3 regions of the Rhizobium sp. Leaf321 genome follow, and region 1 is predicted to be linked to each of the others. Evidence: predicted binding sites of a transcription regulator. Region 1 holds the regulator's gene; each other region holds the start of a gene.
What was found. The regulator LexA, encoded in region 1, represses DNA repair genes until DNA is damaged. The targets are predictions, from matches to a motif close to TGTTCNNNNTGTGTTCNG.
Positions count from the first base shown of each region.

Region 2: a site for LexA is predicted at 2,090-2,107, ahead of ASF70_RS17500 (helicase-related protein). Genes of this name have one in related genera too.
Region 3: a site for LexA is predicted at 6,404-6,421, ahead of dinB (DNA polymerase IV). Genes of this name have one in related genera too.

Region 1 covers NZ_LMOF01000007.1:178,796-188,921, reverse strand. The annotation lists gene kdsA (3-deoxy-8-phosphooctulonate synthase) at 1-480, opposite strand, end outside; gene ASF70_RS13705 (VOC family protein) at 485-1,360, opposite strand; gene lexA (transcriptional repressor LexA) at 1,553-2,272, shown strand; gene ASF70_RS13695 (ComEC/Rec2 family competence protein) at 2,253-4,802, opposite strand; gene gltA (citrate synthase) at 5,096-6,385, shown strand; gene lpxB (lipid-A-disaccharide synthase) at 6,421-7,599, opposite strand; gene ASF70_RS13680 (LpxI family protein) at 7,599-8,486, opposite strand; gene lpxA (acyl-ACP--UDP-N-acetylglucosamine O-acyltransferase) at 8,486-9,301, opposite strand; gene fabZ (3-hydroxyacyl-ACP dehydratase FabZ) at 9,298-9,762, opposite strand; gene lpxD (UDP-3-O-(3-hydroxymyristoyl)glucosamine N-acyltransferase) at 9,752-10,126, opposite strand, start outside.
Region 2 covers NZ_LMOF01000008.1:93,993-104,118, forward strand. The annotation lists gene ASF70_RS17485 (acetyl-CoA C-acetyltransferase) at 1-608, shown strand, start outside; gene ASF70_RS17490 (beta-ketoacyl-ACP reductase) at 690-1,418, shown strand; gene ASF70_RS17495 (YMGG-like glycine zipper-containing protein) at 1,482-1,736, opposite strand; gene ASF70_RS23725 (DUF3309 family protein) at 1,777-1,932, opposite strand; gene ASF70_RS17500 (helicase-related protein) at 2,308-5,517, shown strand; gene ASF70_RS17505 (RNA-binding S4 domain-containing protein) at 5,522-5,929, shown strand; gene fdxA (ferredoxin FdxA) at 6,112-6,450, shown strand; gene ASF70_RS17515 (CarD family transcriptional regulator) at 6,836-7,411, shown strand; gene ASF70_RS17520 (RNA polymerase factor sigma-32) at 7,708-8,571, shown strand; gene ASF70_RS17525 (M48 family metalloprotease) at 8,679-10,115, opposite strand.
Region 3 covers NZ_LMOF01000008.1:837,127-847,252, reverse strand. The annotation lists gene ftsZ (cell division protein FtsZ) at 1-208, shown strand, start outside; gene ASF70_RS21170 (FAD-dependent oxidoreductase) at 283-2,844, opposite strand; gene ASF70_RS21165 (hypothetical protein) at 3,019-3,423, shown strand; gene ASF70_RS21160 (DUF3597 domain-containing protein) at 3,486-3,962, shown strand; gene ASF70_RS24110 (hypothetical protein) at 4,087-4,464, opposite strand; gene ASF70_RS21150 (FAD/NAD(P)-binding protein) at 4,519-5,931, shown strand; gene ASF70_RS21145 (hypothetical protein) at 5,983-6,291, opposite strand; gene dinB (DNA polymerase IV) at 6,448-7,542, shown strand; gene ASF70_RS21135 (DNA polymerase III subunit epsilon) at 7,582-8,331, shown strand; gene ASF70_RS21130 (hypothetical protein) at 8,360-8,680, shown strand; gene ASF70_RS21125 (2'-5' RNA ligase family protein) at 8,753-9,334, shown strand; gene ASF70_RS21120 (hypothetical protein) at 9,341-9,583, shown strand; gene ASF70_RS21115 (pyridoxamine 5'-phosphate oxidase family protein) at 9,647-10,126, opposite strand, start outside.

The sequences.
Region 1 (10,126 bases):
CGCCTGAACGTTCTTCATGTCCCAGGGCGCCAGGAACTGTCCCTTTTTCACATTGATGGCGCAACCCGTCTTTGCGGCCGCGACCAGAAGATCGGTCTGGCGCGACAGGAAGGCTGGGATCTGCAGGATATCGATCGTATTGGCCACGAGGCCGCACTGCTCTTCCGTGTGAATGTCGGTCAGAACAGGAAAGCCGTATTCCTTCTTGAGATCGGCAAAGATTGCCATCGCGTTGTCCAACCCGATGCCGCGCTTGCCGGAGATCGACGTGCGGTTCGCCTTGTCGAAGGAGGACTTGTAGACGAGGCCGATGCCGAGCTTCTTGCAGAGTTCGACAAGCGTACCCGCGATCATGAAGGCGTGATCACGGCTTTCCATCTGGCAGGGACCGGCAATCAGCGAGAGCTTTGCCGTGTTGGAAAAAACGACTTTCGAACTCCCCTCGCCCACGGACACTTCAGAATTGGCGGAGACTGTCATTTCACTATTCCTCGAAACCGAAAACCACACCTTGCCCCGGGGCTGCCGACACGATCACGCGGCCATCCCTGCGGATGAATGCGACGTCATTAGCAGCAAGGGTGATCTCTGTCACGGCGAGATCGGTGGTCTTGAAGATGATCCCGCGCGCAGCGAGGCGCGACGATAACAAGGGCTTCATCGAAGACCGGAACTCATCGCTGAACGTGTCGTTGGATTGAATGCGGATGCTGGCATTGGCAGCTTCGATCCGCAGACCGTCTTTCCCTTGCTCGGGTTGCGTCTCGAACACGGTTTCGAAAAGCGGCAGAAACTCCAGCGGGTCATCTGCAGAAAAGACGATCTCTCGAAGGCCTGTAACGGCGTTTGCGTGCTCATCAAGACCACCGCGATCTGCCGGTAATGCGGCGATTCGCTGGCAGGAAAACAGCAAGATGTCATCGACCTCGGGGACTGCCGCGAACGCCAGACGGAATGAGACTTCGCTCTCCCCACCATCGGGCAACTGCATCGGGCGGGAGAATTGAAGCATCTCGCCCGCAGACATGTGCCCGTCCACAAAACGGATATGATCGGCCGCTGAATCCTGCGTCCCGACGACCACCGCCGATAGACCTTCCCTTTTCCGCTGGCCGCGGAAGCGGATGTCGCGATCAGTGAACACGTTGCCTCGTTTTGCCGCAAGCGAGGCTAGCCGACGGTTCACAATGGCCAGCGGCTCGAGATACGAGCCATCCGCGAAGAATATGCAGGCATTGGCTGTGCCGAAAGGGTGAACACCTTCAGGTGCCACAGTAAAGCCGAGAGCGGTCAACCTCCCCCGCGCTGACGCCAGATCTGCAACGGGCAGAACCAAATGATCGACTGACTTGTTACCCACTTACACCCCCAAAGTCTTATTCCGCAGAACATTGGCTATCGCGGGAAACTCGGCAAGTGCTGCGCACGAACTGAATACGTGATCGAACGCTGAAATGAGACTATTCTTCAGCAGAAATTTGGGGCTTGCGGAACACAGATAGAACATATAGCGTCCGTTCTGCATTTGTTTCCAATTCTGAGGGTCCCGTCCATGCTGACACGCAAGCAACAGGAGTTACTTCTGTTCATCCACGAGCGGATGAAAGAATCAGGCGTGCCGCCGTCGTTTGACGAAATGAAGGACGCTCTCGACCTTGCATCGAAGTCCGGCATCCATAGGCTTATCACCGCGCTCGAGGAGCGTGGCTTTATTCGCCGTCTGCCGAACAGAGCACGCGCGCTCGAAGTGATCAAGCTGCCTGACGCCTATGTGGCGAACCTTCATCCGCGACGGGGATTTTCTCCCAGTGTCATCGAGGGAAGCCTCGGCAAAACGCAACCGGTCGTCGCTCAGAAGCCGGCGCCGGTCATGGCGGACAATCCGTTCTCGACAAACATTCCGGTCATGGGTCGAATCGCTGCCGGCGTGCCGATCTCCGCGATCCAGAACAACACCCATGACATCGCCGTTCCGATCGAGATGCTGGGTTCCGGCGATCATTACGCGCTCGAAGTGAAGGGCGATTCGATGATCGATGCCGGCATCCTCGATGGCGATACCGTCATCATCAAGAATACCAGCACCGCAAGTCCAGGCGATATCATCGTTGCCCTGGTCGATGAGGAAGAAGCGACCCTGAAGCGGTTCCGCCGCAAGGGTGCCTCGATCGCACTGGAAGCGGCAAACCCGGCTTACGAGACCCGCATCTTCCCGCCCGACCGGGTGAAGGTCCAGGGCAAGCTTGTCGGCCTTATTCGCCGCTACCATTGAGAACGCTGTCATCCCGGAGATGCGCAGCAACAGCCTCCGGGATGCCAAAGTCGAATTGTCGCGTTCGCCAGTCATAGAACCGGTGGACGGTCCACGGACGGCTTGAGGTCTGTGCGCTGTCTCGCATCGCCGCCGTAATCTTGATGTCTGGCGCTGTCGCGTTCGGAATAATGGTGATTTCCAGTGCGCCAGTCCGGCGCAACGTCCGCCCGCTGAGAAGCAAGGCGCCGGAGCGGCAAGTATCGAAGCGTGCGCCGGGCGAGACGATGATCCGACCGACATCGCAGGCAAGACCGGTGTATCGGTTGTCTTCGACAGTGACGATCCGGATGTCCTGAGCAGTCTGCGCCGCGCACAGGATTTTCGGCAGACAGGCGAATCGTCCGGGCTTCAATGCTTGAAGAAAACCCCTGACATATTCGATTTCCCGGCGCGTCAAATCCGGTCGCGAATGTGGTCCAGGTGGTCTGTCATCGCTTTTCGCAAGGCTGGCACCTCGCGCTGGTTCCGAAGAGGCAAGAACCGGCAAGGCGAGCGGTTGTTCTCCGGTCTCAAGCACCAGCGCTCGCCGCCATTGATCGTAGATAAATCCCGGCGGTCGGGTTCGATTGAGGGTGATCTTGTCATCCTGGATCACGCCGACCGATGCGCCGTCTTCGGATATGACGATATCAGGCCTCGGCGCCGAGCCTGAGCGGACCGCAAAGAGCAAAGCCACCGCCATGAACAGCGCGCCTGTCAACCTCAGCGGCGTGCGCAGCAGCGTCAGAAGCAGAAAGCCTGCCGTCGCCAGAGGCAGGAAAAGCGGGTTCTGCCGGCCGATGGCAATATCGCCGCCCCATGCGGCGACGATCTCGGCAATGCGAATGACGATCCGCAGCCCCTCGCCCATGATGAACAGAAAGGGAGCATCCAGCCCGAACGGCATCAGCAACATGCCAACAAGCCCTGCCGGCATCACCACGAAGGAAATGATCGGCATGGCCGCGAGATTGGCCGCGAGGCCGTAGGTGGTCAGATGGTGGAAATGCTCGATCGAATAGATCGACGTCGACGTACTGCCGATCAGCGACGTCACCACGATCCCGGCAATGAAATGGAACGTCGCCGCGACACCCGTTATCCAACGGTTGCTACCTTTTGTCTCCTCCTTTCCTTTCGCGAAATATCGCGTCCAGAGGGCGAACCCCGCCACCAGTGCCGCGGTTGCCGCAAACGACATCTGGAAACTCGGACCCAAAATCTCCGACGGCGAGATGGCGAGGATGATGATTGCCGAAAGGGCGACGTTGCGAAGGCTGATGGAGGGTCGATCGACGAGCACGGCGACCAGCATCACCGCCATCATGATATAGGCCCGCTCGGCGGAAACCCCGAACCCGGAAATCAGGTAATAGGCGGTCGCCATGACAAGCGCACCGAACGCGGCAAAGTTCTTGATCGGATAGGCCTGCGCAAAGCCTGGAAACAGCGACAGGACGGAGCGGACGCCGACGAAGAAGATACCGGCTGCCAGCGCCATGTTCAGGCCTGAGATCGCGACGATATGGGCCAGCCCGGACAGACGAAGCGCCTCGGTCGTCTCACGGGAAATTGCACGGCGCTCGTCGGTCACGATTGCGGCAGCAAAAGCACCCGCATCCCCCTTGACCGTATCGCGGATGCGACTGCCGATTGCGCTGCGAAGCGCAAAAAGCCCTCGCTGCATGTCCGACCATAACCCGGGTTGGTCATCGATCGCCGGTTGTACGCTAGGCGCGCCGTAAAAGAAGCCAACGGCCCCGATTTGATCGAAGTAGGAGGAGAAGGCGAAATCGTTCAATCCGGGAAGCGCCGGGCCAGAGGGTGGCGACAGACGGGCACGGCCGGAAACGCGCTCTCCGATGTCTGCAGGTTCGTGTTGGCTTCTGGCAAGAACCGAGACGCGCTGTGGCGGTCGTGAAAGCGAGGGCTCAGATGTCTGCTCGATCCTGAGGATATAGCGCCAGCGGCGCTGTGCATCGGCTTCGCGTCGTTCGACAATCCCGCTGATGGTCGTTGTGACGGGCGAATCGAGCACGACCGTCGAACACCGCCAGGTTTCGAGCGCCGCCAGTGCAGAACCGGAGAGAAGCAGGCAGATTACAAGGTTGGCACGAGACAGTGGATGCGCGCGATACCGTGTCAGCCCTGCGGTCACCATCGAGATCGCAAGCATGGTTGCGAGAATGAATGGCGATGGCGTCCAAGGAAGTGCAAACCAGAACGCAGCGCCGGCGCCCAGCAAGACAGGCAGGAAGAGGAACCCATGACCGTGGGAAACCTCCTCGCTCAACGACGTGCTCAGCCATTTGGAAACGGGCCGGTCTCTGACCACATATCCCAGGAAAACATCCTCGGAATGATGGTCGTTTCGACCATCATTCCGGACTTCCGCGGGCATTGTCTGCGATGCCGATTCGGGCGTCCAGAGTGCGATTGCGTGGGGTGTCGAAGCAAGCATCATCGGCTTGCTGCTGGCTGCCTCAAAAATCGCTCCGCCATTCGCCATGATGGTTTATCCCGCCGGCTCCGCTGCAGAGACGGTGATTGATGAACGCAACCTGCGCGTTTATATTCTCCTCGTCAACACATTCGCCAAGCTGCGGTTTTCCTTCACGTTACGGCCTCTTACACCATGAGGTTGGGCATCTTTTAAACGTGGCCTGCCTAAATTATTTTCGCGCTGCACAAAATGTCGCAGGAGCGCTTGGCATCACCTTTAGGATCATATAGCTAACTTGCGACGCTTAACTCTTATGGCGCTTTCTGGGCGCCATGCCGCCAACAGGTTGGAGGATCAGAATGACGGAACAAAGCGCAAATCTCGTACTTGGTGATAAGACAGTCGACCTCTCGGTGCGATCGGGCACCATTGGGCCGGATGTTATCGATATCGCAGCCCTGTACAAGCAAACCGGTGCCTTCACCTACGACCCCGGCTTCACGTCGACTGCATCCTGTGAATCCAAGATCACCTATATCGACGGCGACAAGGGTGTTCTCCTGCACCGCGGCTACCCGATCGAGCAGCTTGCTGAACAGGGTGACTTTCTGGAAACCTGCTATCTGCTTCTCTACGGAGAACTGCCGACGGCTGCCCAGAAGAAGGACTTCGATCATCGCGTAACCATGCACACCATGGTTCACGAGCAGATGAGCCGCTTCTTCACCGGCTTCCGCCGCGATGCGCATCCTATGGCCGTCATGTGCGGTTGCGTGGGCGCTCTCTCGGCCTTCTATCACGATTCCACCGACATCACCGATCCGCACCAGCGGATGGTTGCGTCGCTGCGCATGATCGCCAAGATGCCGACGCTCGCCGCCATGGCGTACAAGTACCATATCGGCCAGCCCTTCGTGTATCCGCAGAACGACCTGGATTACGCCTCCAACTTCCTGCGCATGTGCTTTGCCGTGCCGTGCGAAGAATACAAGGTCAACCCGGTCCTGTCGCGCGCCATGGATCGCATCTTCATCCTGCACGCGGATCACGAACAGAACGCGTCGACCTCCACGGTTCGCCTCGCAGGTTCCTCGGGTGCAAACCCGTTCGCCTGTATCGCTGCCGGCATTGCCTGCCTCTGGGGCCCCGCTCATGGCGGCGCCAACGAAGCAGCGCTCAACATGCTGACCGAGATCGGGACTGTCGACAAGATTCCGGAATACATCGCCCGTGCCAAGGACAAGAACGATCCGTTCCGTCTGATGGGCTTTGGTCACCGCGTCTACAAGAACTACGATCCGCGCGCCAAGATCATGCAGAAGACCACGCATGAAGTGCTGGCGGAACTCGGTCACAAGGACGATCCGCTTCTGCAGGTCGCCATGGAACTCGAGAAGATTGCTCTGACGGACCCCTACTTCATCGAGAAGAAGCTGTACCCGAACATCGACTTCTATTCGGGCATCACCTTGAAGGCGATGGGCTTCCCCACGACGATGTTCACCGTTCTGTTCGCGCTTGCGCGTACCGTCGGCTGGATCGCCCAGTGGGCCGAAATGATCGAAGATCCGCAGCAGCGTATCGGTCGTCCGCGCCAGCTCTATACCGGCGAAGCGCAGCGTGACTACACGCCCGTTTCGAAGCGCTAGGCGCTGAATTAGGCTTTGCGAAAAGAAAAACCCGTTCAGCGATGAACGGGTTTTTTGTTGTCTAACAGTTCGAGTACCGCACCTGCTGCGGCCTCTCCAGGCGGAACAGGGACGTCCAGTCTCTGCCAGGCAAGTGCGAACCCGTCGAGCATCGCACGGCGCTCCGGCGTGTCGGCGGACAGACGTTCCGCCCAGCGGCTGAGGCTTCCGGGTCGCACGACCTCGTTGACATATTCGGGAACGACCGGGTAGTCGGCGATCAGGTTCGGAAGCGCGCCGGTCCAGATCTTGATGCGGCCGGCCAGAAGCTTGATCAGCCAGTCCGTTTTGTAGGCTGAGACAACAGGAACCGTCGCAAGCCCCAGTTCCAGGATAACCGTCCCTGAAGCCGCCAGCGCCACGTCCGCCTCTGCGAAGGCAGCCCATTTTCCGGCTGTATCCGTGGTAATCTCGACATGAACCGGCAGATCTGCGGCCATCTTCCCCACCAGTTCTTCCCGGCGCGGTACCGTCGGAAGCAGGAACCGGGTCTCACCATTGCGATCTGCAAACTCGCGCGCAGCCTCGCCGAACACGGGTAGGAGTGCCTTGATTTCGGCTGAACGGGAGCCCGGAAGCAAGAGGATCGTCTTCTTGTCGGCGGAGGTCTTGACCGGCCTCTCGGCGCGCGCAGCACGGACCCTCAGGAGATCCGCATCATTGGTCAGCCGGTGACCGACGAACACTGTCTGCGGACCCTCCAGCCTCCGCATCGCTTCCGGCTCGAACGGAAGGACGGCAAGAACGAGGTCGACATAGGAGAGCATCGCCTTGGCACGATATTCCTTCCAGGCCCAGACACTGGGGCAGACATAATCAACGATCGGCAGATCCGGCAGGGCCGCCCTCACCTTTCTTGCCACTCGGTGGGTAAAGTCAGGGCTGTCGACGATGACAAGCACATCGGGCTTTGCGGCGACGATCGCAGCCGCCGTCTGGTTGATGCGACGGATCAGGTTGGGAAGACGCGCGAGCACCTGGGTGATGCCCATGATCGACAATTCGGAGAAATCGAACAGCGACTGAAGGCCTTGGGCCGACAGTGCATCACCGCCCACCCCTATCAGTTCGACGGGACCGGCGTAGGACGCCTTCAGTGCTGCGATGAGGTCTGCCCCTAAGAGATCGCCCGACACTTCGCCGGCGATGATCGCAACCTTCAAACCTTGGTTCATCACAATCCTCTCGACGGAAGGGCCTGATCGATGCCGCAGACGAAAATGCCGTGGGCGTCAGCAGCTTTGATCAGCTTTGCTTCTTCCAGCACCAGCGCCCTGCCCGCTTCCACGGCGATCCCCGCCAGCCCGGCCGCGACGGCATGTTCGACGGTGGATGGCCCGATGGTGGGCAGGTCCGCGCGCATATCCTGGTGGAGCTTGCAGAGCTTGACGAGCACGCCCTTGCGACGCGTGGAGATACGTCCCTCGGCGCGCAGTTCGGCAACGCGCTGCATCATCCGGTCAGTTCCCTCGACACCTTCGAGTGCCACAACGCGGCCGCCGACGCTGACAGCGCCCTGGCCAATATCGAGATTGCCGAGCGCACTCGCAGCCTCGACACCGCGTTCGATATCGCGCAGATCGTCACCGCTTGGAGACACTTGGCCAAGCGGACCGACCTTCGCCAGCAGGCCCGGCGCGATGTCGTGGGCACCCAGAACTTCGCAACCCATGGCCTCGATCAACTTGATCACCATCTGCAGCACTGCGTCATCGCCGGCTGATAGCAGTGTGCGCACGACGGAGGGCAATTTGATCAGGGTCTTGAAGGTTGGATGAATGTCGCGCCATTCAGGGCGCCTTGCGACGCCGCCCGACATCACGACGCGACGGATGCCTCTTTCTCGAAAACTCTTCTCGATCCCTGAAAGATCGCCGACGCCGAGCGACACATGGTCGAACCCGTCAAAGCGATGATCCGCCTCATCCTTCAGCTGGATGATGAACGGATCTTCGCCTGCAACACGTGCGGCATCCGCCAGGTAGGCTGGCAAAAAGCCTTTACCGGCGATAATCGCCAGCCGGCCCTCTCGCGCTTGGCCAGGGGCGCCGGCCGCGACCATCAGCCCTTCCTGCGGAAAGGCGATGAGATCGCGCGGTCACTATCGGCTGTGATGAAATCGATGATTTCCATGGCCTCCGGGCAATCGGCAAACTCGTCGCGGATCGCTGCGGCATTGGCGCGAACATTTGCCTCGCCTTCGAAGATCTTCTTGAATGCGCGACGAACGATATGGATCGTTGCGCGATCAATGCCGGCGCGGGTCATGCCGACGACGTTCAGGCCACCCAGAAGACCGGGATTGCCGTTCAGCATGCCGAACGGAATGACGTCGTAGTTGACGGCGGAAAGTCCACCGATGAAGGCTTGCCGACCGATGCGGGTAAACTGGTGAACGGCGCAGCCACCGCCCAGGATCGCACGATCGGCGACCTGCACGTGACCAGCCAGCATCACGTTGTTGGACATGATGATATGGCTGCCGAGCTGGCAATCATGCGCGACGTGCGAATTTGCAAGGAAGAGGCAATTGTCACCAACGACCGTCTTGCCACCACCGCCCGTCGTACCGGTGTTCATCGTCACGCCTTCGCGCATCGTGCAGTTGTCGCCAATGGTCAGGCTCGAATCCTCACCAGCTTCGTGAAGGCTCTGCGACACACCACCGATGACCGCCATCGGGAAGATCCGACATCCCTTGCCGATCTCGGTTTTGCCACCGACTACCGCATGCGAGATGAGCTCGACATTGTCCTTCAGCACCACGCGCGGGCCGACATGGGAGAACGGTCCAACGACGACGTTCTCGCCAATCACGGCGCCATCCTCGACCACGGCCGAAGGGTGGATGCGCGCGCTGGCCGAGATCATGCTCATTCGCTTTCCTTGCGCATCATGGCGCCGATATCGGCTTCCGCAACCAGCTGACCATCGACCTTGGCGTCACAATGAAACTTCCAGATATTGCCGCGCTGCTTCTGCTTGACGACATGAAATTCCACGCGGTCACCCGGCACGACCGGCTTGCGGAAACGCGCGTTGTCGATCGTCATGAAGTAGACGAGATTGCCGGCCCCACCCTGCTTGCGCGCACAGATCGCGCCGGCAGTCTGTGCCATACCCTCGACGAGAAGAACGCCCGGCATAATCGGCTGCTCGGGAAAATGACCGGTGAAATGCGGCTCGTTTGCCGTCACGTTCTTGATGCCAACAGCCGAGCTGTCGCCATCGATCTCGATGATCTTGTCGACCAGGAGAAACGGGTAGCGATGCGGCAGAAGGCGCATGATTTCCTGAATGTCGGCCGCGCCGAGCTCCGGCTTGGTCTCATCCGTCATTTTTCTTATCTCCTCGGCGTTTCGCCCGGTCATCGGAACGCGACATGATCTCCGCCATGTCTCTCAAAAAGTCTTTTATCGGCCGCGCCGGAATTCCGCCATAGGTCTGCCCGGCCGGGATATCGGCGACCACGCCGCTCATTGCTGCGATCTGCACGCCATCACCGATCGAGATGTGACCGTTAACGCCGCTCGCACCACCGATCATCACGCCATTGCCGATACGGGTCGATCCGGCAATGCCGACGCCCGACACGATACCGCAATGGCGACCGATGCGGACGTTATGGCCGATCTGAACCTGATTGTCGATCTTGGTGCCCTCGCCGATCACAGTGTCATCCATCGTGCCGCGGTCGATCGT
Region 2 (10,126 bases), on a different contig from region 1:
TTGCTGGCCGCTTCAGGGACGAGATCGTTCCGTTCCTGATCCAGACCCGAAAGGGCGATGTTCGCGTCGAAAACGACGAATACATCCGTGCCGGTGCGACTTTGGAGGGGATGGCGAAGCTTCGGCCGGCCTTCGATAAGGAAGGCACAGTGACTGCCGCCAACGCATCTGGCCTCAACGATGGCGCAGCCGCGGCGTTGCTGATGACGGAGGACGAAGCCGGTCGTCGTGGCATTGCGCCGCTCGCGCGCATCGTCTCCTGGGCCACCGCCGGCGTCGATCCGCAGATCATGGGAACTGGCCCCATCCCGGCTTCGCGTCGCGCGCTGGAAAAAGCCGGTTGGAAAATCGGCGATGTCGACCTGATCGAAGCGAATGAGGCGTTTGCCGCACAGTCCTGCGCGGTCACGCGGGATCTGGGCCTCGATCCGTCGCTCGTCAACGTCAACGGCGGAGCGATCGCCATCGGTCACCCGATCGGTGCGTCGGGTGCGCGAATTCTCAATACGCTGCTGTTCGAAATGAAGCGCCGTGGCGCGAAAAAGGGGCTTGCGACGCTCTGCATCGGGGGTGGTATGGGCGTCGCCATGTGTCTGGAAGCGCTCTAGCACTGGGTGGCAGCTGCCCACGTTACCGGCGTGAGCAGCTCCGTTACGCTGACGGCGGCGACGGTATGAAAGGAAGTTTACATGGCGCGTATCGCGTTGATTTCAGGAGGCACGCGCGGCATCGGGGCTGCGATCAGCACTGCCATGAAAGCGGCAGGCTATTCGGTCGCCGCAAATTTTGCGGGCAATACCGAAAAGGCCGCTGAGTTTCACGCGGCGACGGGCATTCCGGTGTTCCAGTGGGACGTGTCGGATTACGATGCCTGCGTGAAGGGCATCGCTGAAGTCGAAGCGCAGCTCGGGCCTGTCGACGTCCTCGTCAACAATGCCGGAATCACCCGCGACGGCATGTTTCACAAGATCACGCCACAGCAGTGGAAGGAGGTCATTGATACCAACCTTTCCGGCCTGTTCAACATGACCCATCCGGTGTGGCCCGGCATGCGCGAGCGCGGCTTCGGCCGCATCATCAACATCTCCTCGATCAATGGCCAGAGGGGCCAGATGGGGCAGGTGAACTATTCCGCCGCCAAGGCTGGCGATCTCGGCTTCACCAAGGCTCTTGCGCAGGAAGGGGCCTCGAAGAACATCACCGTCAATGCGATCTGCCCCGGCTATATCGGCACCGACATGGTGCGTGCCATCCCGCAAAAGGTGATGGATGAGAAGATCATCCCGCAGATACCTGTCGGACGGTTGGGCGAACCGGAAGAAATCGCCCGCTGCGTGCTGTTTCTAGCCTCTGAAGAAGCCGGATTCATTACCGGCTCGACGCTCAGCGCAAATGGCGGTCAGTATTTCGCCGGGTAAGCGGATACAAAAAAACCGGCGCCCATGGGACGCCGGTTTCTATTCTGCGACTACACGCAGGACTTAGCGGCAACGTGCTTCGTATGTACGGCCATAACGGTCGCGATAGACGCAGTAACCATTGCGCTTCTGCGATTCGCCGATAGCAGCGCCAACCAGACCGCCGCCGACAGCGCCGACTGCAGCGCCACCCCAGCTGTTGGTCACAGCGCCACCGATAACGGCGCCCGAAGCAGCACCGATTGCAGTGCCCTTTTCAGTGGATGTGCAGGATGCCAGCATTCCGACGAGAGCGCCGACGAGCAAAACTTTTTTCATGTCACTTTCCTTCCCTTGGTAACGTGCGGCTTCGCCGCTTTTAGATCCTGCCCATCAGCAGGAGGATGATGATAATCAGCACAACAAGGCCGAGACCGCCGGACGGACCATAACCCCAGTTCCGGCTGTGCCCCCAATTCGGCAGCGCGCCGATCAAAAGCAAAATCAGTACGATAAGTAGGATGGTTCCGAGCATAGGCTTGTACTCCGCTGACCTACCGGCTCGACATGTCCGGTTGGGATTGCCGAGAAAACGTAGCATGGGAACTTTTGTTCCACTCACCACTTGCTTGCCCGTGGCGTGTGGTTAACGGGTTACACTTTGGCCATGCGTCGGAAAGCCGGGTAATGTTCGAAACAGATCGGGAACGCTCCGGAATCCGCAATCGTCGCCGATTCGTTCACGTTTGTTCGAACGAAACTGGCTTGCGTATCGTACACATGTTGATCCTGGAAATCGTGGTCTCGCCTTGTCGAGGACAACATATCGGCTTGCGTTTATCGTCGAGCATGGCCATCTGATACTGCGATTGCGTTTCCGTGGAGGATCGCATCGGCGGATAAGCAGGAACTGGCTTTGCATTCTCAGCCCATGATTCTCAGCGGCCGCGGCGTCACGGCCGTGCTAGGCCCCACCAATACCGGCAAGACCCATTATGCCATCGAGCGCATGGTTGCGCACGGTTCCGGTGTCATCGGTCTGCCCCTTCGCCTGCTTGCACGCGAGGTCTATACGCGTGTCGTGGAGAAGGTCGGTTATCACAATGTCGCGCTGATCACGGGCGAGGAAAAGATCACGCCGCATATGGCGCGCTTTTCCGTCTGCACCGTCGAGGCGATGCCGCGCGAGACAAAGGCCGCCTTCGTCGCCATCGACGAGGTACAGCTGGCCGGCGATCTCGAGCGCGGGCACATCTTCACCGACCGCATCCTGCATCTTCGCGGACGCGAGGAGACGTTGCTGCTCGGCGCCGGCACCATGCGGCCGATCCTCGAACGGCTGCTTCCCGGTATCACCGTGGTCGAACGGCCGCGTCTGTCGCAGTTGTTTTATGCCGGCCAGAAAAAGATCACCCGCCTGCCGCAGCGTTCCGCCATTGTCGCCTTCTCCGCTGAAGAGGTCTATGCGATCGCCGAACTGATCCGCCGCCAGCGCGGTGGTGCGGCCGTGGTGCTTGGCGCCTTGAGCCCGCGGACCCGCAATGCACAGGTCGCTCTCTATCAGGAAGGCGATGTGGAATATCTGGTCGCAACCGATGCGATCGGCATGGGCCTCAATCTCGATGTGGATCACGTTGCGTTCGCTCAGGACCGCAAGTTCGACGGCTATCAGTTCCGCAATCTCAATCCGTCCGAACTGGCGCAGATTGCCGGGCGTGCCGGCCGCCATGTGCGCGACGGAACCTTCGGCGTGACCGGACAGGTCCAGCCTTTAGACGACGAACTGGTCGAGCGGATCGAAGGTCATCATTTCGAGCCGGTGAAAGTGCTGCAGTGGCGCACGAAAAGCGTCGACTATTCCTCGCTTGCCGCTCTGCGCGCCAGTCTCGACCGGCCGCCGACCGTGGCGGGTCTTGCCCGCGCGCTGCCGGCAATCGATATCCAGGCGCTCGACTATCTGTCGCGCTACGCAGAAATTCGCGATACGGCGACAACGCCGGAGCGGGTGGAAAAATTGTGGGAGGCCTGCGCTCTGCCGGACTATCGGCGGATTGCCCCTGCGCAACACGCAGACCTCATTTCGACTCTTTTCTCGGATCTTGTGCGCTTCGGCACGGTGAACGAGCAATTCATGGCAGAACAGGTTCGCCGGGCCGACCGGACCGACGGAGAAATCGACACCCTGTCGGCCCGAATCGCGCAGATTCGTACCTGGACCTATGTTTCGAACCGCCCTGGCTGGCTTGCCGATCCGACACACTGGCAAGAAAAGACACGGGAAATCGAGGATAGGTTGTCGGACGCGTTACATGAACGGTTGACGAAACGCTTTGTTGATCGCAGGACATCTGTGCTCATGAAGCGCCTAAGAGAGAATGCGATGCTGGAAGCTGAAATCAGTGTGAATGGGGATGTCTTCGTCGAAGGCCATCATGTGGGGCAATTGGCTGGATTCCGATTCACGCCTATAGCCGGCACGGAGGGTCCAGATGCGAAGGCCGTCCAGGGTGCCGCGCAAAAGGCGCTTGCGCTGGAGTTCGAGGCACGCGCCGCGCGGCTTTATGCATCCGGCAACAACGACCTTGCTGTCGGCTCGGACGGTTCCGTGCGCTGGCTCGGCGAACCTGTCGGCCGGCTTGCGTCGAGCGACCATATCATGCGCCCGCGCCTGATCCTGCTTGCCGACGAGCAGTTGACCGGCAATGCCCGCGAACACGTCGTTGCGCGCATCGAGCGTTTCGTGAACCATCATATCGCGACCGTGCTGAAGCCGCTGGACGATCTGTCGCGCGCTGAAGACCTGCAGGGTCTCGCCAAGGGCCTGGCCTTCCAGCTGGTCGAAAACCTCGGCGTCATGTTCCGGCGCGATGTTGCCGAAGACGTGAAGACGCTCGATCAGGATGCGCGCGCTTCGATGCGCCGCTACGGCATCCGCTTCGGCGCCTACCATGTGTTCATGCCGGCGCTGCTGAAGCCTGCTCCGGCGGAGCTTATCACGCTTCTCTGGGCGCTGAAGAACGACGGCATCGACAAGCCGGGTTACGGCGATCTCATTCCGGCGCTTGCTGCCGGCCGCACATCGGTCGTCGCGGATCCTGCTTTCGAGCGTACCTTCTACAAGCTCGCCGGTTTCCGCTTCCTCGGCAAGCGTGCCGTTCGTATCGACATTCTCGAGCGTCTGGCCGATCTCATCCGTCCGCTGCTGCAGTGGAAGCCGGGCTCCAGCCCGCGTCCGGAAGGCGCCTATGACGGTCGCCGCTTCGTGACGACGACAGCCATGCTGTCGATCCTCGGCGCAACGCCTGACGATATGGAAGAAATTCTGAAAGGCCTCGGCTATCGCGCCGATGCCGTGAAGCCTGAAGAGGCGCAGGCATTCCTGGCTGGCCAGGAGCCAGCTGCGGCTGCCCCTGCCACGCCAACGGCTGCAGCAGACGAGGCCGCACCGACTGCCGAAGGCGATCAGGTCGAAGCAACCGAAGCTTCCGCTGAGGTTGCGGCGCCTGCCGAGGCTGCTGCTTCTGCAGAAGACGCTGCTCCTGCAGAAGACGCTGCAAGTGAAGAAGCTGCGGCGCCTGACGTCGCCGCGTCCATGGAAGCTGAAACCGTTGACGCAACTGCAACGGCCGAGCCGGACGCTCAGGCCGAGACAGCCGCCTCGACTGAAGCTGCCGCTGCCGTCGAACCCGAAGAAGCAAAGCCTGTTCTCCTGTGGCGACCGGGTGGCGGTCGCGAGAATAGCCAGCGCCAGGGTGGTCGGCCACAGCAGGGTGATCGCCGTGGTAACGGCCAGGGTCAGCGCAATGCCGGTGCTGCCTCAGCAGGCCGCACCCAGGAAGCCCGCCCCCAGGGCGAAGCCGCTCCCAACGAAGGCCGCCGCGATGGTCGTCGGGATGGCGAGCGCCGTGACGGTGGTCGTCCGAACCGCGACAACAACAACCGTCGTCCTGAAAACCGGGGCGATCGTCCCGAGCGCGGAGATCGTAACGATCGTCCGGACCGTAACAAGGGACCACAGCCCGCTCGCTTTGAGGCCAAGCCACCGCGCAAGGAAAAGCCGATCGATCCGGATTCGCCCTTTGCCAAGCTTGCTGCCCTCAAGGAGCAGATGAAGAAGTAGGCGCATGGTTGAAAAAGAGCTGCATGCAGGTTCGCGACAGCGCATCGACAAGTGGCTCTTTTTCGCGCGCATGGCAAAGTCACGCTCCATCGCGCAGTCGCTGATCCAGTCCAACTGCATCCGGATCAACGGCGCGCTGGTGTCTCAGCCAAGCTATCAGGTCAAGACCGGGGACCGCCTCGACATCAAGCTGGAACGGCGCGATGTGGTTCTGGTGGTCAAGTCCGGTGGTGATCGGCGGGGTCCATTCGAAGAGGCGCGGCTTCTCTACGAAGATCTGACGCCGCCTCCGGAGGAACGCCAGAAGTTGACGGCGTTCGAGCAGGCGCAACGCCTGCCGGGCTCGGGGCGTCCGACGAAGAAGGAAAGGCGGGAGACCGAACGCCTGTTTCCCGAAGCGGGCGAAAACTAGGTTTAGAAAATCCGCCCTCAAGACCCGGTTTTTACGCACGGTTTATTCTTGCGCAGTTGCAGCAAAGGCATTAGGTGACACTCGAAAAGCATGACTTCCTTGAGTGCTGAAGCCTGCCGGCTTTTCGCCTGCCGCACCTTTCGTCGGCAGCGTGCCGCAATCTGCGATATTCGGAGTTTCGCATGACATTCGTCGTGACAGACAATTGCATCCGCTGCAAATACACAGACTGTGTCGAAGTGTGCCCGGTCGATTGCTTCTACGAAGGTGAGAACTTTCTGGTCATTCACCCGGACGAATGCATCGATTGCGGCGTCTGCGAGCCTGAATGTCCGGCTGAGGCCATCAAGCCTGATACGGAACCGGGTCTCGACAAGTGGCTGAAGGTAAACTCCGACTTCGCGCAGATCTGGCCGAACATTACCGTGAAGAGGGATCCTCTTCCGGAGGCCAAGGAAATGGACGGCGAAGGAGGCAAGTATGAAAAGTACTTCTCGGCAGAGCCGGGTTCCGGCGATTAAACCCGGATGGTGACGGTGCGCCCGTCACCCGCTCGAATCAGCTGTCTTTTGGTTGGGCACTGTCCGACTGTCACGCGGCTTGCAAGAATAAAAGCAAATTATTGATTTCCGCACTTTTTTGTGGTAGAGCTTACTCACTGTTCCACAAGGTGGCACTCGCGTGCCCGAAAAACATCACGAAAGAAACAGATCGCTCCCCGCGTTCCCCGTGACATTGCAACACTTTGATGTTGTCGTCGCCGTTTCGCGAGTTGGTCTGTTTTTGCGCGCGTTGTCGGATCAGTATGGAGTGACCCGACGGTTTCCCCCGTCTCATCCGGGCCTGACAGACCCGGTTTCCCCAGACCCGATAAAACGGGTGAGTCAAAGGGAGTTTGTGAATCGAATGACGACCCAACTGAAAAAGAATTCTCCCGCACGCCAGGGCTTTAGAACTGGTGAATCGATTGTTTATCCTGCGCATGGCGTCGGCACGATCACCTCTATCGAAGAACAGGAAGTCGCGGGCATGAAGCTCGAGCTTTTCGTGATCGATTTTGAAAAGGACAAAATGCGCCTGAAGGTTCCGGTCGCCAAGGCCTTGAGCATCGGCATGCGCAAGCTCTCCGAGACGGATTTCGTCGAACGTGCATTGAAGGTGGTCCAGGGCAAGGCCCGCGTGAAGCGCACGATGTGGTCGCGTCGCGCGCAGGAATATGATGCCAAGATCAATTCCGGTGATCTGATTTCCATTGCAGAAGTGGTGCGCGATCTTTTCCGCGCCGAAAACCAGCCCGAGCAGTCTTATTCCGAGCGTCAGCTGTATGAAGCGGCGCTGGATCGCATGGCGCGCGAAATTGCCGCCGTCAATAAGATGTCCGATACGGAAGCTGTTCGCCTGATCGAGGTCAACCTTGCCAAGGGTCCCAAGCGCGGCAAGACAGTTGAGGAAGATGAAGCTCAGGAAGAAGAAGCAGCCTGATTTTATCTCTGAAAGACAACACCAAAACCCGGCCTAGTGCCGGGTTTTTTGTTGGAACCTTTACAACACAAGCGCGTTAACCCGCCGGAACGGCGAATTTAATGCTGCATCGTGCTGCGTGTTCTCCGTCCTAACCAATAGCGGGGCGATTGCCTAACCGGTCCAAGACCTCCGCGAGACACTTGAGGGACATCGGCAGAAATTCGCAAAAATCAAGGCTGGAATATCGGTAATCCCGCAATTCAGCGTTTTTTTTGGTTTTGCCCTTTGTCGATCACGGCACCACGGAGAACACTATGACAGCCATGTCCGCAGACCGCACAATGATCAAGATAGCGATGTCGGCTCCGTATCTCGCCCGCGAGGAAGAGCGTGATCTCGCAATCCGTTGGAAAGACCGCCAGGATCAGGGCGCTCGAAACCAGATTGCACTCGCCCACATGCGTCTCGTCATCGCGATGGCGTCGAAATTCCGTGGGTTCGGTCTACCCATGAGCGATCTCGTTCAGGAAGGTTATGTGGGATTGCTCGAGGCTGCGGCAAGGTTCGAACCGGCCCGCGATGTCCGCTTTTCCACATACGCCAGCTGGTGGATCCGTGCCTCCATGCAGGACTATATCCTGCGCAACTGGTCGATCGTTCGCGGTGGTACGAGTTCAGCCCAGAAGGCGCTGTTCTTCAATCTGCGCCGCCTGCGCGCAAAACTTGCCCGCGGCGACTCCAACCTCACGGCCCAGGCCATCCATGAGGAAATTGCCGTCGCACTCGGCGTCAGCGTTTCCGACGTGCAGACAATGGATGCCCGTCTCTCCGGCAATGACTCGTCGCTCCAGGCTCCAACGATTTCCGGTGATGCCGACAGTGGCGAACGCCTCGACATGCTGGCCAGCGGCGAACCACTGCCGGACGAACAGGTTTCGGGCATGATTGATGGCGAGCGTCGCCTGAAATGGCTGCAGGGTGCCCTCACCAAGCTCAACGACCGCGAAAAGATGATCATCCGCGCCCGCAGGCTGACGGATGACGGTGCGACGCTGGAAGCGCTGGGTGCCAAGCTCGGAATTTCCAAGGAGCGTGTGCGGCAGATCGAAAGCCGCGCGATCGAGAAGCTGAAGTCGGCACTCGTCACCGCAAATCCGCAGATGGCGCTTGTGTCCTAAACACACTGTGCCCGCGCCGCTCTGGCGGTCGCGACATCTCGATACGATGCTTTAAAGCGCGCAGGCCCTTGAAACGGCCTTCGCGCTTTGAAGCTTTTATACAAGCCTCATTCGGAAATGATTTTGACCTTTTGGCCCGGTGACAATGTCGCGCCGACCGGAATGGCGTTGATCAGCTTGAACAGGTCCAGCTTGCGGTCGGTGCCCATCATCCGGCTTGAGAGCGATGCCATCGTATCCTGTGGCCCGACGCTCACGACGCGGACGCGGAGCGGCTTCAGCGACGCGATTTCCGTAGGGGTCATGCGGCGGAAACTGTTGCGCAAGATCTGTGCGGTGGTGTCCAGCGCCGGACTGCCCTTCGGTACTGCCGTCAGGAACCGGAAGATCTGATCATTGACCTTGATCACGGTCACATCGAAATCCCAGCGTTCGGCGGATGCACGTGCTGTTGCCGCCGGCAGGCCGTTGACGGTCGTCTCGCGCACGGTTTCCGGCTGAAGCCCGGCCACCCAGCCGCTGGTCAGATAGTTGGGCAAGCTGCTGGTGTCGCCAGCGGCGACGCCGTCGAAACGGATCGCGGTCTCGCCTGGTCCCGTCGCCAACACGGCTTCGACCTTGTTGTCGATGCGGAAGTCCGGCGGAACGTCGAAGCGTATTCCAAGGCCCCCGTGCAGGAAGGTCTGGCCGCGGACATAACCCTCCTGGGGGCTGTCGCCATAGAGAAGACCGTCGATGCCGGCGAGGAAATAGTCGCGACCCTTGTCGCCGACGCCTTCCTGGCCGAAATTGCGGGCATGCCGGCGGGCCAGATCGACGCGCTGGGCGGAATTCGGGTGGCTGGACAGGAAGTCCAGGCTCTGGTCGCTGTCGGGATCAACCGCCGAGTAGCGCGCATAGGCCGCCATCGAATCGAGGAAGCGCGCAGCGGCGTAAGGGTCGTAGCCAGCTTCGCCCAGCATCCGCACACCGATCACGTCCGCCTGCAGTTCCTGCTGGCGGGAGAACGCCGCAAGTCTCAGCTTTCCGCGGGCAAGCGCCTGCTTGCCGGCGATGTCACTGGACAGCACCTCGGCGACCACCCGGCTGGCGATTACTTCAGCTTCCTCGCGCCGCTGGCGTTCGATGCCGTGGTTGGCGGTGACGTGTCCCATCTCGTGCGACAGCACGGCCGCAACTTCCGAAGCGTCGTTGGCGAGCGCCAGCAGTCCACGCGTGACGTAGAGATAGCCACCGGGCAGGGCGAAGGCATTGATCGCCGGGGAATTGAGGATAGTGATGCGGAAGGATTGCGTCGGATTTTCCGAAACAGCGGTCAGCGCACCGGCAATCCGAGCAACCAGCCGTTCGGTCTTTGCGTCACGATATTCGCCGCCATAGCTTGCAACGATTCGGGGATGCTCGCGTGCACCCATCTGCGCCCGCGGATCGTTCTTTTGAACTTCGTCGACGATCTGAGGCGAGTCTGATGGAGAAACGTTCGGCGTATAGGCCTGGTCGAACACGGACTGACAGCCTGCGAGTGCTGCACCTGCGAGCAACACGACGGCAAAGC
Region 3 (10,126 bases), on a different contig from region 1:
CATCTCGATCTCAGGCGGTACCGACATGACACTGTTCGAAGTCGATGAAGCTGCGAGCCGCATCCGTGACGAAGTCGAAGCCGAGGCCGACATCGTCGTCGGCGCGATCTTCGACAAGAACCTCGACGGCAAGTTCCGCGTGTCGGTCGTCGCAACTGGCCTCAACGGCAACCAGCAGGGGTCTTCATCCCCGACTGCGCAGTACTAAGACCAGTCTCAGCAAATAAAAAAACGCTCCGTGGACATCCGCGGAGCGTTTTTTGTTTGTCGGATCCGAAGAAATCAGCTTCTCGGCTTGAGGTTCTCAGGATCGTAGAGCGGCTTGTAACCAACCGCTGCGACTTCCACCGGGAACGCCTCGTTGAAATAATCCACCGTCAGTTTCCGGCCGACCTGGCAATGCGACCAAGGCAGATAGGCGAGCGCGATATTCTTGCCGATGGTCGGGCCGTAGGCGATCGAGGTCGTATAGGAACGCCGTCCAAGGTCGTCGATTAGAACCTCGCCCGTGTCAGGATCCATCACCGGCAGCGAGCCGACCGGATAGCGGGCGACACCGGACGCATCGACATTGTCGGTCATCAAGAGCGTGCAGAGCATCGCCGGCTGATGGTCGCGGGCCTTGTATTCGAGATGCTTCGCCTTGCCGCAAAAATCGGCTTCCTTGACCTTTGGACGGGCAAGATCCGCTTCGATCAGGTTGTACTGGGTCAGGAGATCGCCGTTCTGCAGGCGCAGGCTCTTTTCCATGCGGCGTGAGTTGGCATAGGTCTCGACGCCAAAGGCCATCACGCCGGTGGCGCGCAGCGCGTCCCAGACGGCAACGCCGTCTTCGTATTTCATATGCAGTTCCCAGCCCTGCTCGCCCACATAGGAGATGCGGAACGCCGTGACATGCTTGCCGGCGATCTCGATAGGCTTGATCGCGGCGAAGGCGAAGTTCTCGACATTAAGACCATTGGGGTCGGCCACGACCTTCTTCAGCGTCTCGCGCGCGTTCGGGCCCCAGATGCCGATGGTGATGTACTTTTCCGAGACATCGGTAATCGTGACGTCGAGCCCGCGATCCTGCGCGACACGCTTCATGTAGAGCAGGTCACGCGGCCCTGCATCCGCGCCGTTGACGAGACGGCCGCGGTCAGCCAGACGGAAGACGGTGAAATCTGCCCGCACCATGCCCTCGTCGTCGAGGAAGTGGGTGTAGATACCCTTGCCGATATTGCCGTCGCCACCGATCTTGGCCGCACACAGCCATTCGAGCAGCTCGACATGGTCGGGCCCCTCGATATCGACCATGTGGAAATGCGACAGGTTGACGATGCCGCAATCCTCGCTCATCGCCAGATGCTCGGCATTCGACACGCGCCAGAAGTGGCGGCTGTCCCACTCGTTTTCGCGCTTCGGCACCCGGTCGCCGTATTTCTCCAGCAGATGCTCGTTGGCCGCGTAGCCGTGGGCACGCTCCCAGCCGCCGAGTTCCATGAAGTAACCGCCGAGTTCCTGTTCGCGGTCGTGGAACGGCGAACGCTTGGCGCCGCGGCCCGTCGCATAGGGTTCGCGCGGATGAACGGCCGGGAAATAGATCTTTTGGGCCGCCTCAAAGGTGCGCCCCTCGATGAACTCTTCCGTCAGCTGATGCGGATAGAAGCGCGCGTAATCAATCGAGTTGTGGTCGATCTCGGTGCGGCCGTCGGTCATCCAGTCGGCGATCAGCTTGCCATAGGCCGGGCCGTCCTTGACCCATATGGCAACGCAGTACCAGAGCCCGCGCACCTTCTGGCTTTCGCCGCAGGAGGCACCGCCGCCGGCCGACACCTGCAAGAGGCCGTTGAACGAATGCCCTTCGTTATAGCCGAGTTCGCCGAGGATCGGCGTCAGCTCGATCGCCTTTTCCAGCGGCTCGATGATCTGTTCCATGTCGAGATCGCGCTGCGACGGCGACAGCCGCGCTTCGTGCTTTTCAAGAATGTCGCGGGGATGACAGAGGCGCGGATGGGTGGTCTCGTAGTAACCCCACTCGATCTGACCACCCTCGGTCGTCTTCGGATCGCCGGTGTCGCGCATATAGGCCGAATTGCCCTGGTCGCGCAAAAGCGGATAGCCGATTTCCTTGCCGGTGCCTTCGAACTCGTTATAGGGCCCGAAAAAGGTCAGCGGATGATCGACCGGCATGACCGGCAGATCCTCGCCCGCCATTTCGGCAATCAGCCGGCCCCATATGCCGGCGCAGACGACGACATGGTCGGCCATGATCGTGCCGCGGTGGGTGACGACGCCCTTGATGCGGCCGCCCTCGATAATCAGAGACTGCGCCGCCGTATTGCCGAATACCTTGAGCTTTCCGGCTTTTTCGGCGGCGTCCACCAGCTTGCCGGCGACTGTCTGCGAGCGCGGAATGACGAGACCGGCATCTGGATCAAACAGACCGCCCTGCACCTGATCTTCCTCGATCAGCGGGAACATCGCCTTGATCTCGGACGGCGAGACGTAATGCGCCCGGGTGCCGAAGGCCTTGGCAGAGGTCAGCTTGCGCTTGATCTCTTCCATCCAGGCATCGTCGCCGGTGCGCGCGACTTCGAGACCGCCGATGCGGGCGTAGTGCCCCATCTTCTCGTAGAAATCCACCGAATACTGGGTGGTCCAGACCGACAGGTAGTCATGGCTGGTCGTGTAGCAGAAGTCCGAGGCATGCGCGGTCGACCCGATATCGGTCGGGACCCCAGACTTGTCGATGCCGACGATATCGTCCCAGCCGCGCTCGACGAGGTGGTGGGCGATGGACGCACCGACGATGCCACCGAGCCCGATGATGACGACCTTAGCCTTTTGCGGAAATTCTGCCATTGCATGCCCCAACCGAGTGAAGCCGCGATACTAGAGGGACAGACGCGACAGGTCACCTCAGATTACGACATCAAAAACTGTTGCAGCGCCACGCACGCCCGCAGAGGTATATGAGGAACTTCTTGGCCCCTTCTCCTGTTTAGCACTCGATAAAATGGTAACAGGGGCAATCACATGAAATTCAGAGCATTGAAGGCGGTGACCGCTGTCGGTCTTGCCTGCCTGATGCTGGCGGGCTGCGTCAGTGAAGGCGGCACCTACACCGAGTACCGTTCGTCCGATCGCTACGACCGGTTCAACCGTTACGACGGTTCGAACTACCGTTACCGTCATCACCGCGACCGCGATCGCCACCACGGCCGTCACGACGGCCGCCGGCCCGACCGTGACAGCGATCGCCCGCATCGGGACTGGAACCGCGGCGACCGCCCGGAGCGCCCGGAGCGCCCCGGCTACATCCGCGACGGCCGCAATGATCGGGGTGGTCGCGATGGCCGTGACCGTTCCAGCGGTCGTGGCGGACCGGATCGTTCAGACCGCGGCTCACGCGGCGATCGCGTCGTCGTCCCGCAGAGCTAAAGTGATCCGTCATCGACGTGATCTCGTACCATGTATGGCATAAACCAACGGAGGAACTATCCATGAGCATATTCAGCAAGATCAAGGACGCCATCTTCGGCCATCCTGCAGCAGCAGCACCGGCTTCGCCAACAGGCGCCGAGCCGACACCGACGTCCATGGCAACGCCAGAACCTGCTGCGACGACGGCCCCGCCGGTCGGCGGAACAGCCCAGGCTGCTCCGAAGACTGCAGGCGCACCGCCAGTCGCAACTCCAGGCTCGACCTCTGCCACGATGCAGACCGTCGATATCGCACCGGTCCTCGACGCAGCCGTCAAGAAGAGCGGCCAGAAGCTCGACTGGAAGCATTCGATCGTCGACCTGATGAAGGCCCTCGGCATGGACGCAAGCCTTTCGGAGCGCAAGGAACTGGCCGACGAACTCGGCTACACCGGCGACCAGAGCGATTCCGCCACGATGAACATGTGGCTGCACAAGGCGCTGCTGAAGAAGCTGTCCGAAAACGGCGGCAAGGTGCCTGCCGAACTTCTCGACTAATGGTTTCGGGCGCTCCACTGCGGGCGCCCGAACTTCTATCTCATGAAAACTGCTTGCGATTCCCGTCATCCGGACGGTTGAGACATGACGAAGGCCCGGCTGAGACCGGCTTCCGCGTCATGTCTCAGTAGGCGAGAGACGTACTCCAGAGAAAAATGTCCTGCTGGTCGGTATTCGTCAGTCGATCGGCATCAGTCTCCTCGACCTTCTGCGTCTCGAGCCGTGGCAATGCCGCGGCTTCTTCTTTTCGGTCACCGGCCAACTGCCTTGTCGATCCGAACAGATCGATCCCAAATATCGAAAAGCCGCCACCAATCATCACGCTCTCCATTCCTTCCCGATCTTTGATGTGTAATGTCGCGTCAGAGGGAGTCGTGAACAATATTGCCTGCGAGAACCCTGGACTAAATTTTGCCGCGCGAAGGGATAAACGTGCTCCGTTTCCGATGCCTAGGAAAAAGCCCGTTTTTGCAAGCGCAGCGCCTATCGATTTTTGATTCAACGACGTGCCGTGCGAGTTTAAGAGAGCGGCCGCGTCTAACCGAAGTGACTGACAGTGACAGCATCGAAGACGTCTGAACGGCCTGAACAAACACGATCTTCAATCGCCATTATCGGCGGCGGCGTGACCGGGGCAGCGGTCGCTTTCCATCTCGCGACGGGCCACAAGGCGGACGCCGTCGACATCACCATTTTCGAGCCGCGTGCCGAAATCGGCAGGGGCCTCGCGTACGATACGCGGGACCCGGTGCACCGGATCAACGTCCCGGCAACGCGAATGAGCATACTTCCTGGCGACCCCGAGCATTTTTCGAGATGGATGGAAACGACCGGCTCCGTTGCGGACGATGAGGCGGCATTTCGCGCCGATGGCAACGTGTTTCCGCGCCGGGGCATCTTCGGAAACTATGTCCTGTCCAACCTTCAACCTCTTTTGGCATCAGGAGCCGTCCGCCATATCTGCGCCGCGGTGAACGGCGTCGAAAAGCGGCACGACCAATGGCATGTCACCGATACCACCGGGCAGACGCTGGTTGCCGATATCCTGGTGATCGCTGCCACCCACCCTGCTCCGGTTGCCCCACGCTCCTTGAGACGACTGGCCGAGCATCCGCGCTATGTCGCGGACCCGACAGCGCCGAAAGCATTGGCGCCGATCCGGGCCGACGATCGGGTCCTCGTCGTCGGCAACGGGCTGACCTCCGCAGATGTCATCGCTTCGTTGAAGCGTTGCGGGCATAGCGGCAGCATTACCGCCCTCTCGCGCCGTGGCCTCCGCTCGCGCGGACACGCCACCTTCGCGCAGGAACCGTTCGGCGACTTTCTCGACCATCCCGCCACTAGCGCATCCGAGATCCTACACCGCGTGCGGGCCGCGATCAGGGAAGCACAGGCATATGGTCAGACCTGGCATGCGGTTCTCGACCAGTTGCGCTCGCAAGGCGGCGGCATCTGGAAGCATCTGCCGCTCGAGGCACGCCGCCGGATCGTGCGACACCTGCGTCCCTATTGGGACGTCCACCGCTTCCGGATTGCGCCGCAGGTGGAAGACGTGCTCGACGCGGAGGCGGCAGCCGGCAGGCTCGACATCCTCGCCGCAGGCATCGTCGACGTCAGCACCGACGGAGACATCATCGATGTCACCATCAAGCGGCGCGGGAAGAATGGTGTCGAAGTCCGCCAGTTCGATGCCGTCGCGGTCACGACCGGCCCGGCCCACGGCAACGTGCTGCAGAGCCAGCAATGGCTGCGGCAACTCGGCGATCACGGCTTTCTGCACCTCGATCCGACGGGGCTTGGTCTTTCCTGCAACGAGCAGTCCAACGCGATAGACGCGGATGGCAAGCCCGAACCAAGGCTCTTCATCGCCGGCCCGCTGGCACGCGGACATTTTGGCGAGTTGATGGGATTTCCGCAGGTTGCGGAACATGCGCTGCTCGTCGCCGATTCGATTGCAGCAAACCTCTGAGCTCACCGCCCTACGGAGCCGGCTGAGAGCCGGCCCCTTGGTTCGCTGAAATCAGCGGCCGGTGACCCGTATCGCGCCTGCTTCGCCAAAACTCTTCTGCACCGCCGCCATCTTGCTCTCAGTGATATCGGCAGAAACCTCGATCTCGCCCTCCAGCGGGCCATCGGTGCGCTCTCCGCCATCATGCGACGCATCGCCACCCGACGGCGCGGATCCGACCGTGTTGTCGGCACCGACGGACTGGATGAAGATATCCGGACGCGAGATACCGTGCTGCTGAACCAGATGTTCGACCGCAAGGTCTGCGGCCGCACGGGTGTCGAAAGTCGCTCGAATGGTTGTCGTGCTGTCGTCAGCCATGAAACTGTCTCCTGTTGATGATCACCAGAAGCAAACGCCTTCAAAGCCCGCTTGTTTCCCTCATGCACAGGAAGCTGGGCAGAGAGCTTGGATATTTGTCGCAAGACTGCTATGTTCTCTTTTTGTTTCTATCTTCCAGCAAATCCGCACGCCAGCATGAATGTCCCGGTTCCCATATCCACCCGCAAGATCATCCATGTCGACATGGATGCGTTCTATGCGTCCGTCGAGCAGCGCGACAATCCTGACCTGCGCGGCAAGCCGCTGGCGGTCGGCGGATCTGCGGCGCGCGGTGTGGTGGCGGCCGCAAGCTACGAGGCGCGCGCCTTCGGCGTTCACTCCGCCATGCCCTCCGTCACGGCCAAGCGCAAATGTCCGGACCTGATCTTCGTGCCGCCGCGCTTCGAGGTCTACAAGTCGGTGTCCCGGCAAATCCGGGAGATCTTTGCGGAATACACGCCGCTGATCGAACCGCTGTCTCTCGACGAGGCCTATCTCGACGTTACCGAGAACCTGAAAGGCATGGAGATCGCAACCGAGATCGCGCTGGAGATCCGTGCCAAGATCAAGCAGGTGACGGGCCTCAACGCATCGGCCGGCATTTCCTACAACAAGTTCCTCGCCAAGATGGCAAGCGATCTCAACAAGCCGAACGGCCAGGCCGTGATCACGCCGAAGAACGGTCCGGGCTTCGTGGAATCGCTGCCGGTCAAGAAATTCCACGGCGTCGGGCCCGCGACTGCCGAGCGGATGAAAAAATACGGCATCGAGACCGGCGCTGACCTCAAGTCGAAGTCGCTGCAGTTTCTCGCCGAGAGCTTCGGCAAATCCGGACCCTATTTCTACGGCATTGCCCGCGGCATCGACGAGCGCCAGGTGCGTCCCGACCGGATCCGCAAATCCGTCGGCGCCGAGGATACGTTTGTCGAGGATATCGACGCCCTCGACCTCGCCACGGCCGAACTGAAGCCGCTCGCCGAAAAGGTCTGGCGCCACTGCGAAGCGCATCGCATTTCGGGCAAGACCGTCACCGTGAAGATCAAATATTCCGACTTCACCCAGGCGACACGCAGCCGCACGGCGTCCCTCCCCTATGCAAGCGTCGCGGAAGTGCTGGCGGCGGCATCGGGGCTCCTGGCAACCGTCTATCCGTTCCGGCGTTCGGTAAGGCTGCTGGGTGTGTCCCTCTCGTCGCTGGTCGGCGCCGGGCCGGATGATGTGGAACAACCGCAGCTCGGTCTCGATTTATAATCGACAAGCACATCAAGAGCGCCGGGTAAGGACTTCGACATGAGCAATCCCACCATCCGCGTCATCGACCTCGAGACCGGCGGCAACGGACCGAACGACGTCTGCGAGATCGGCTGGCAGGATGTAACCCAAGGGGCAGACGGAAGATGGCAGGTCAACGAGGACCGCGGTGCGCTTCTGGTCAATCCCGGCCGTCCGATGTCGCCCGACACGATCGCGATCCATCACATCCTTGACAGCCATGTCGCCGACGCGCCGTTCTGGAAAGATATCGCACCGACTGTCCTGCGTCCCCCGCACCGCATCGAGGCGCTTGCCGCACACCGCGCCGCCTTCGAACAGCGATACTGCACGCCGAGGCTGACAGGTGGCCTGCCTTGGATCTGCACCTGGAAATGCAGCCTGCGGGTCTGGCCCGAACTGCCGCGCTTTTCCAACCAGATGCTGCGCTACCTGCGCATGCCCGAAGGCCTGATCCACGAGATCGGCCTGCCCGCCCATCGCGCCATGCCTGATGCCTATGTCACGGCGCACCACCTGCGCGATCTCCTGAACGAAGCATCACTCGAAGACCTCCTGGCCTGGAGCAGCGAGCCGGGTCTGCTGCCGCGCGTGCCGTCAGGAGCCGATCGCGGCAAGACCTGGGACCGGATCAGCGACGATGCGCTTCGCGACCTCGCGGAAGACCGGGATATCGATATCCGCTTCAGCGCCCGCACCGAATTGACGCGCCGCGGTGAACAACCACAGCCGCCCGTCGTTGAACCGCCGCAGGGGACGCTCCTGTAATCGGTATGGCGAAATCCAGGGTTGGACGATGAGTGAGGAAAAATATCCCGACACACCCGACGGCAAATACTTCGTCGTCCGCGGCAGGCTCTGGCGTCGAAGCAACCCGGCACTCGACGCCGAGACGCGTCAGCGGCTGGTCTCGGACCTGATGTCGGCACGCCGGGCCGTCCGCGATGCCAAAGGCAAACCCGACGCGATGGCCGAAGCGCGCCGGCGGGTCGACGATGCCAAGGTTCAGCTTGGCGAACGCGGCCCTGTCTGGTGGGATGACGGCGAGCCCGATCTCAACCGGCATATGGCCAAGAACACGCCCTATGCGGACTGGTTCGCGCAACTGAAGGATTGATATCGCAGGCCCGCATCCCAGATGTCGGCTTCAAAGACCCGTTCGAAACCTGGCCCGGAAGGTTCAATCCCCGTGAAGACGCTTCAGCCGCTGATCCTGACAGCCCGTATCACGGAAGGCGACAAAGCACCTTTCGATCTCTTGCGGAAAACCCATTTCCCGCCGGACCGGAATTTCCTCGATGCGCATCTGACGATGTTTCATCGGTTGCCGGGCGAATATACGGAGCGGATCGTCGAGCACCTCAAACGGGTCGCCGAGGCTGGGTCATCGATCAAAGCCGAGGTCAGCGGCGTCCGCCATCTCGGTGCGGGCGTCGCCTTCACGATCGACAGTGCCGCGCTTCAGGATGTGCGAGCCCGGTTGAAGGAGGTCTTCCTACCATGGCTCGGTCCGCAGGACATGCAGAAATGGCAACCGCATATCACGATCCAGAACAAGGTATCGAAGGACCGGGCCGACCGGCTGTATCAGGAGCTTCGTGCGACGTTTCAGCCTCACACCATCGAGATTACAGGTGTTGATCTGTGGAAATACCTCGATGGACCCTGGCAGCATGAAACCTCCGCGATATTTGCGGAAGATCGAGACGCCGTTGTTTCCGGTCGCGATCAAAGCGAGCGTGCCGGCGTCCAAAGCCATATCAAGGAATGAAAACTGATGCCCGGAGCGTTCAAATCTATCTTCGTCCTCGCCTTCGATCTCGATGAGAGAGGGCAGACCGTTCCGGCGTTCGCGGTAAGGGAAGCACAAGACGAGACGGCTGCGATCGATGAGGCCCGCAAACTCGGCGATCGACATGCCGGCGTGGTGGTCTGGAAGCGCGAGGCATCGCCAGCTATTGGTGAGGAAGGCGAACCGGTGGTTATCTTTCAAACCGGAACGATCGGAGATTTCAACTGAGACGCCGGCCCGTCTATGCGGGCCGCAGAAGAATGGCGGACGGTTGCCCGTCCGCCATGAAGGTTACATCTGAACCTTGGCATTGTCGCCCATGTCGGGCTTCGAACTGGAAACGGCGGCTGCTGCCATCTTGATGTAGCTGATGACGGTGCCAGGGCTATCCCAGTATTCCGCTGCTGACGGCGTGATCTTCAGGACGCGGATCGAAGGATCCTCGGGGCTGTCCCACCAGGCCTTTGCCGGTGTCGCCCAGAGGTCGCGGATCTTCTCGCGATCGTCCTGCACTTCTGCCGTCGCCGAAATGGACACGTATTTCTGGCCCTTGGAATCGGCAAACGCCAGGCAAACGTTCGGGTAGCGCGCGATTTCCTCGTCCTTGTGGCTTGCCACATCCGTCAGAAAGTAGAACGCATTCTCAAGACGCTCGGCATAAGCCGCCATCGGCCGGGCCCGCAGATCCGTACCCGACTGGGTCGTGAGCATGCAAAATCCGATCTTCTCCGCAAGGTCCCAGACCTTCTCGTGTTCGTCTTCGATGTGAGC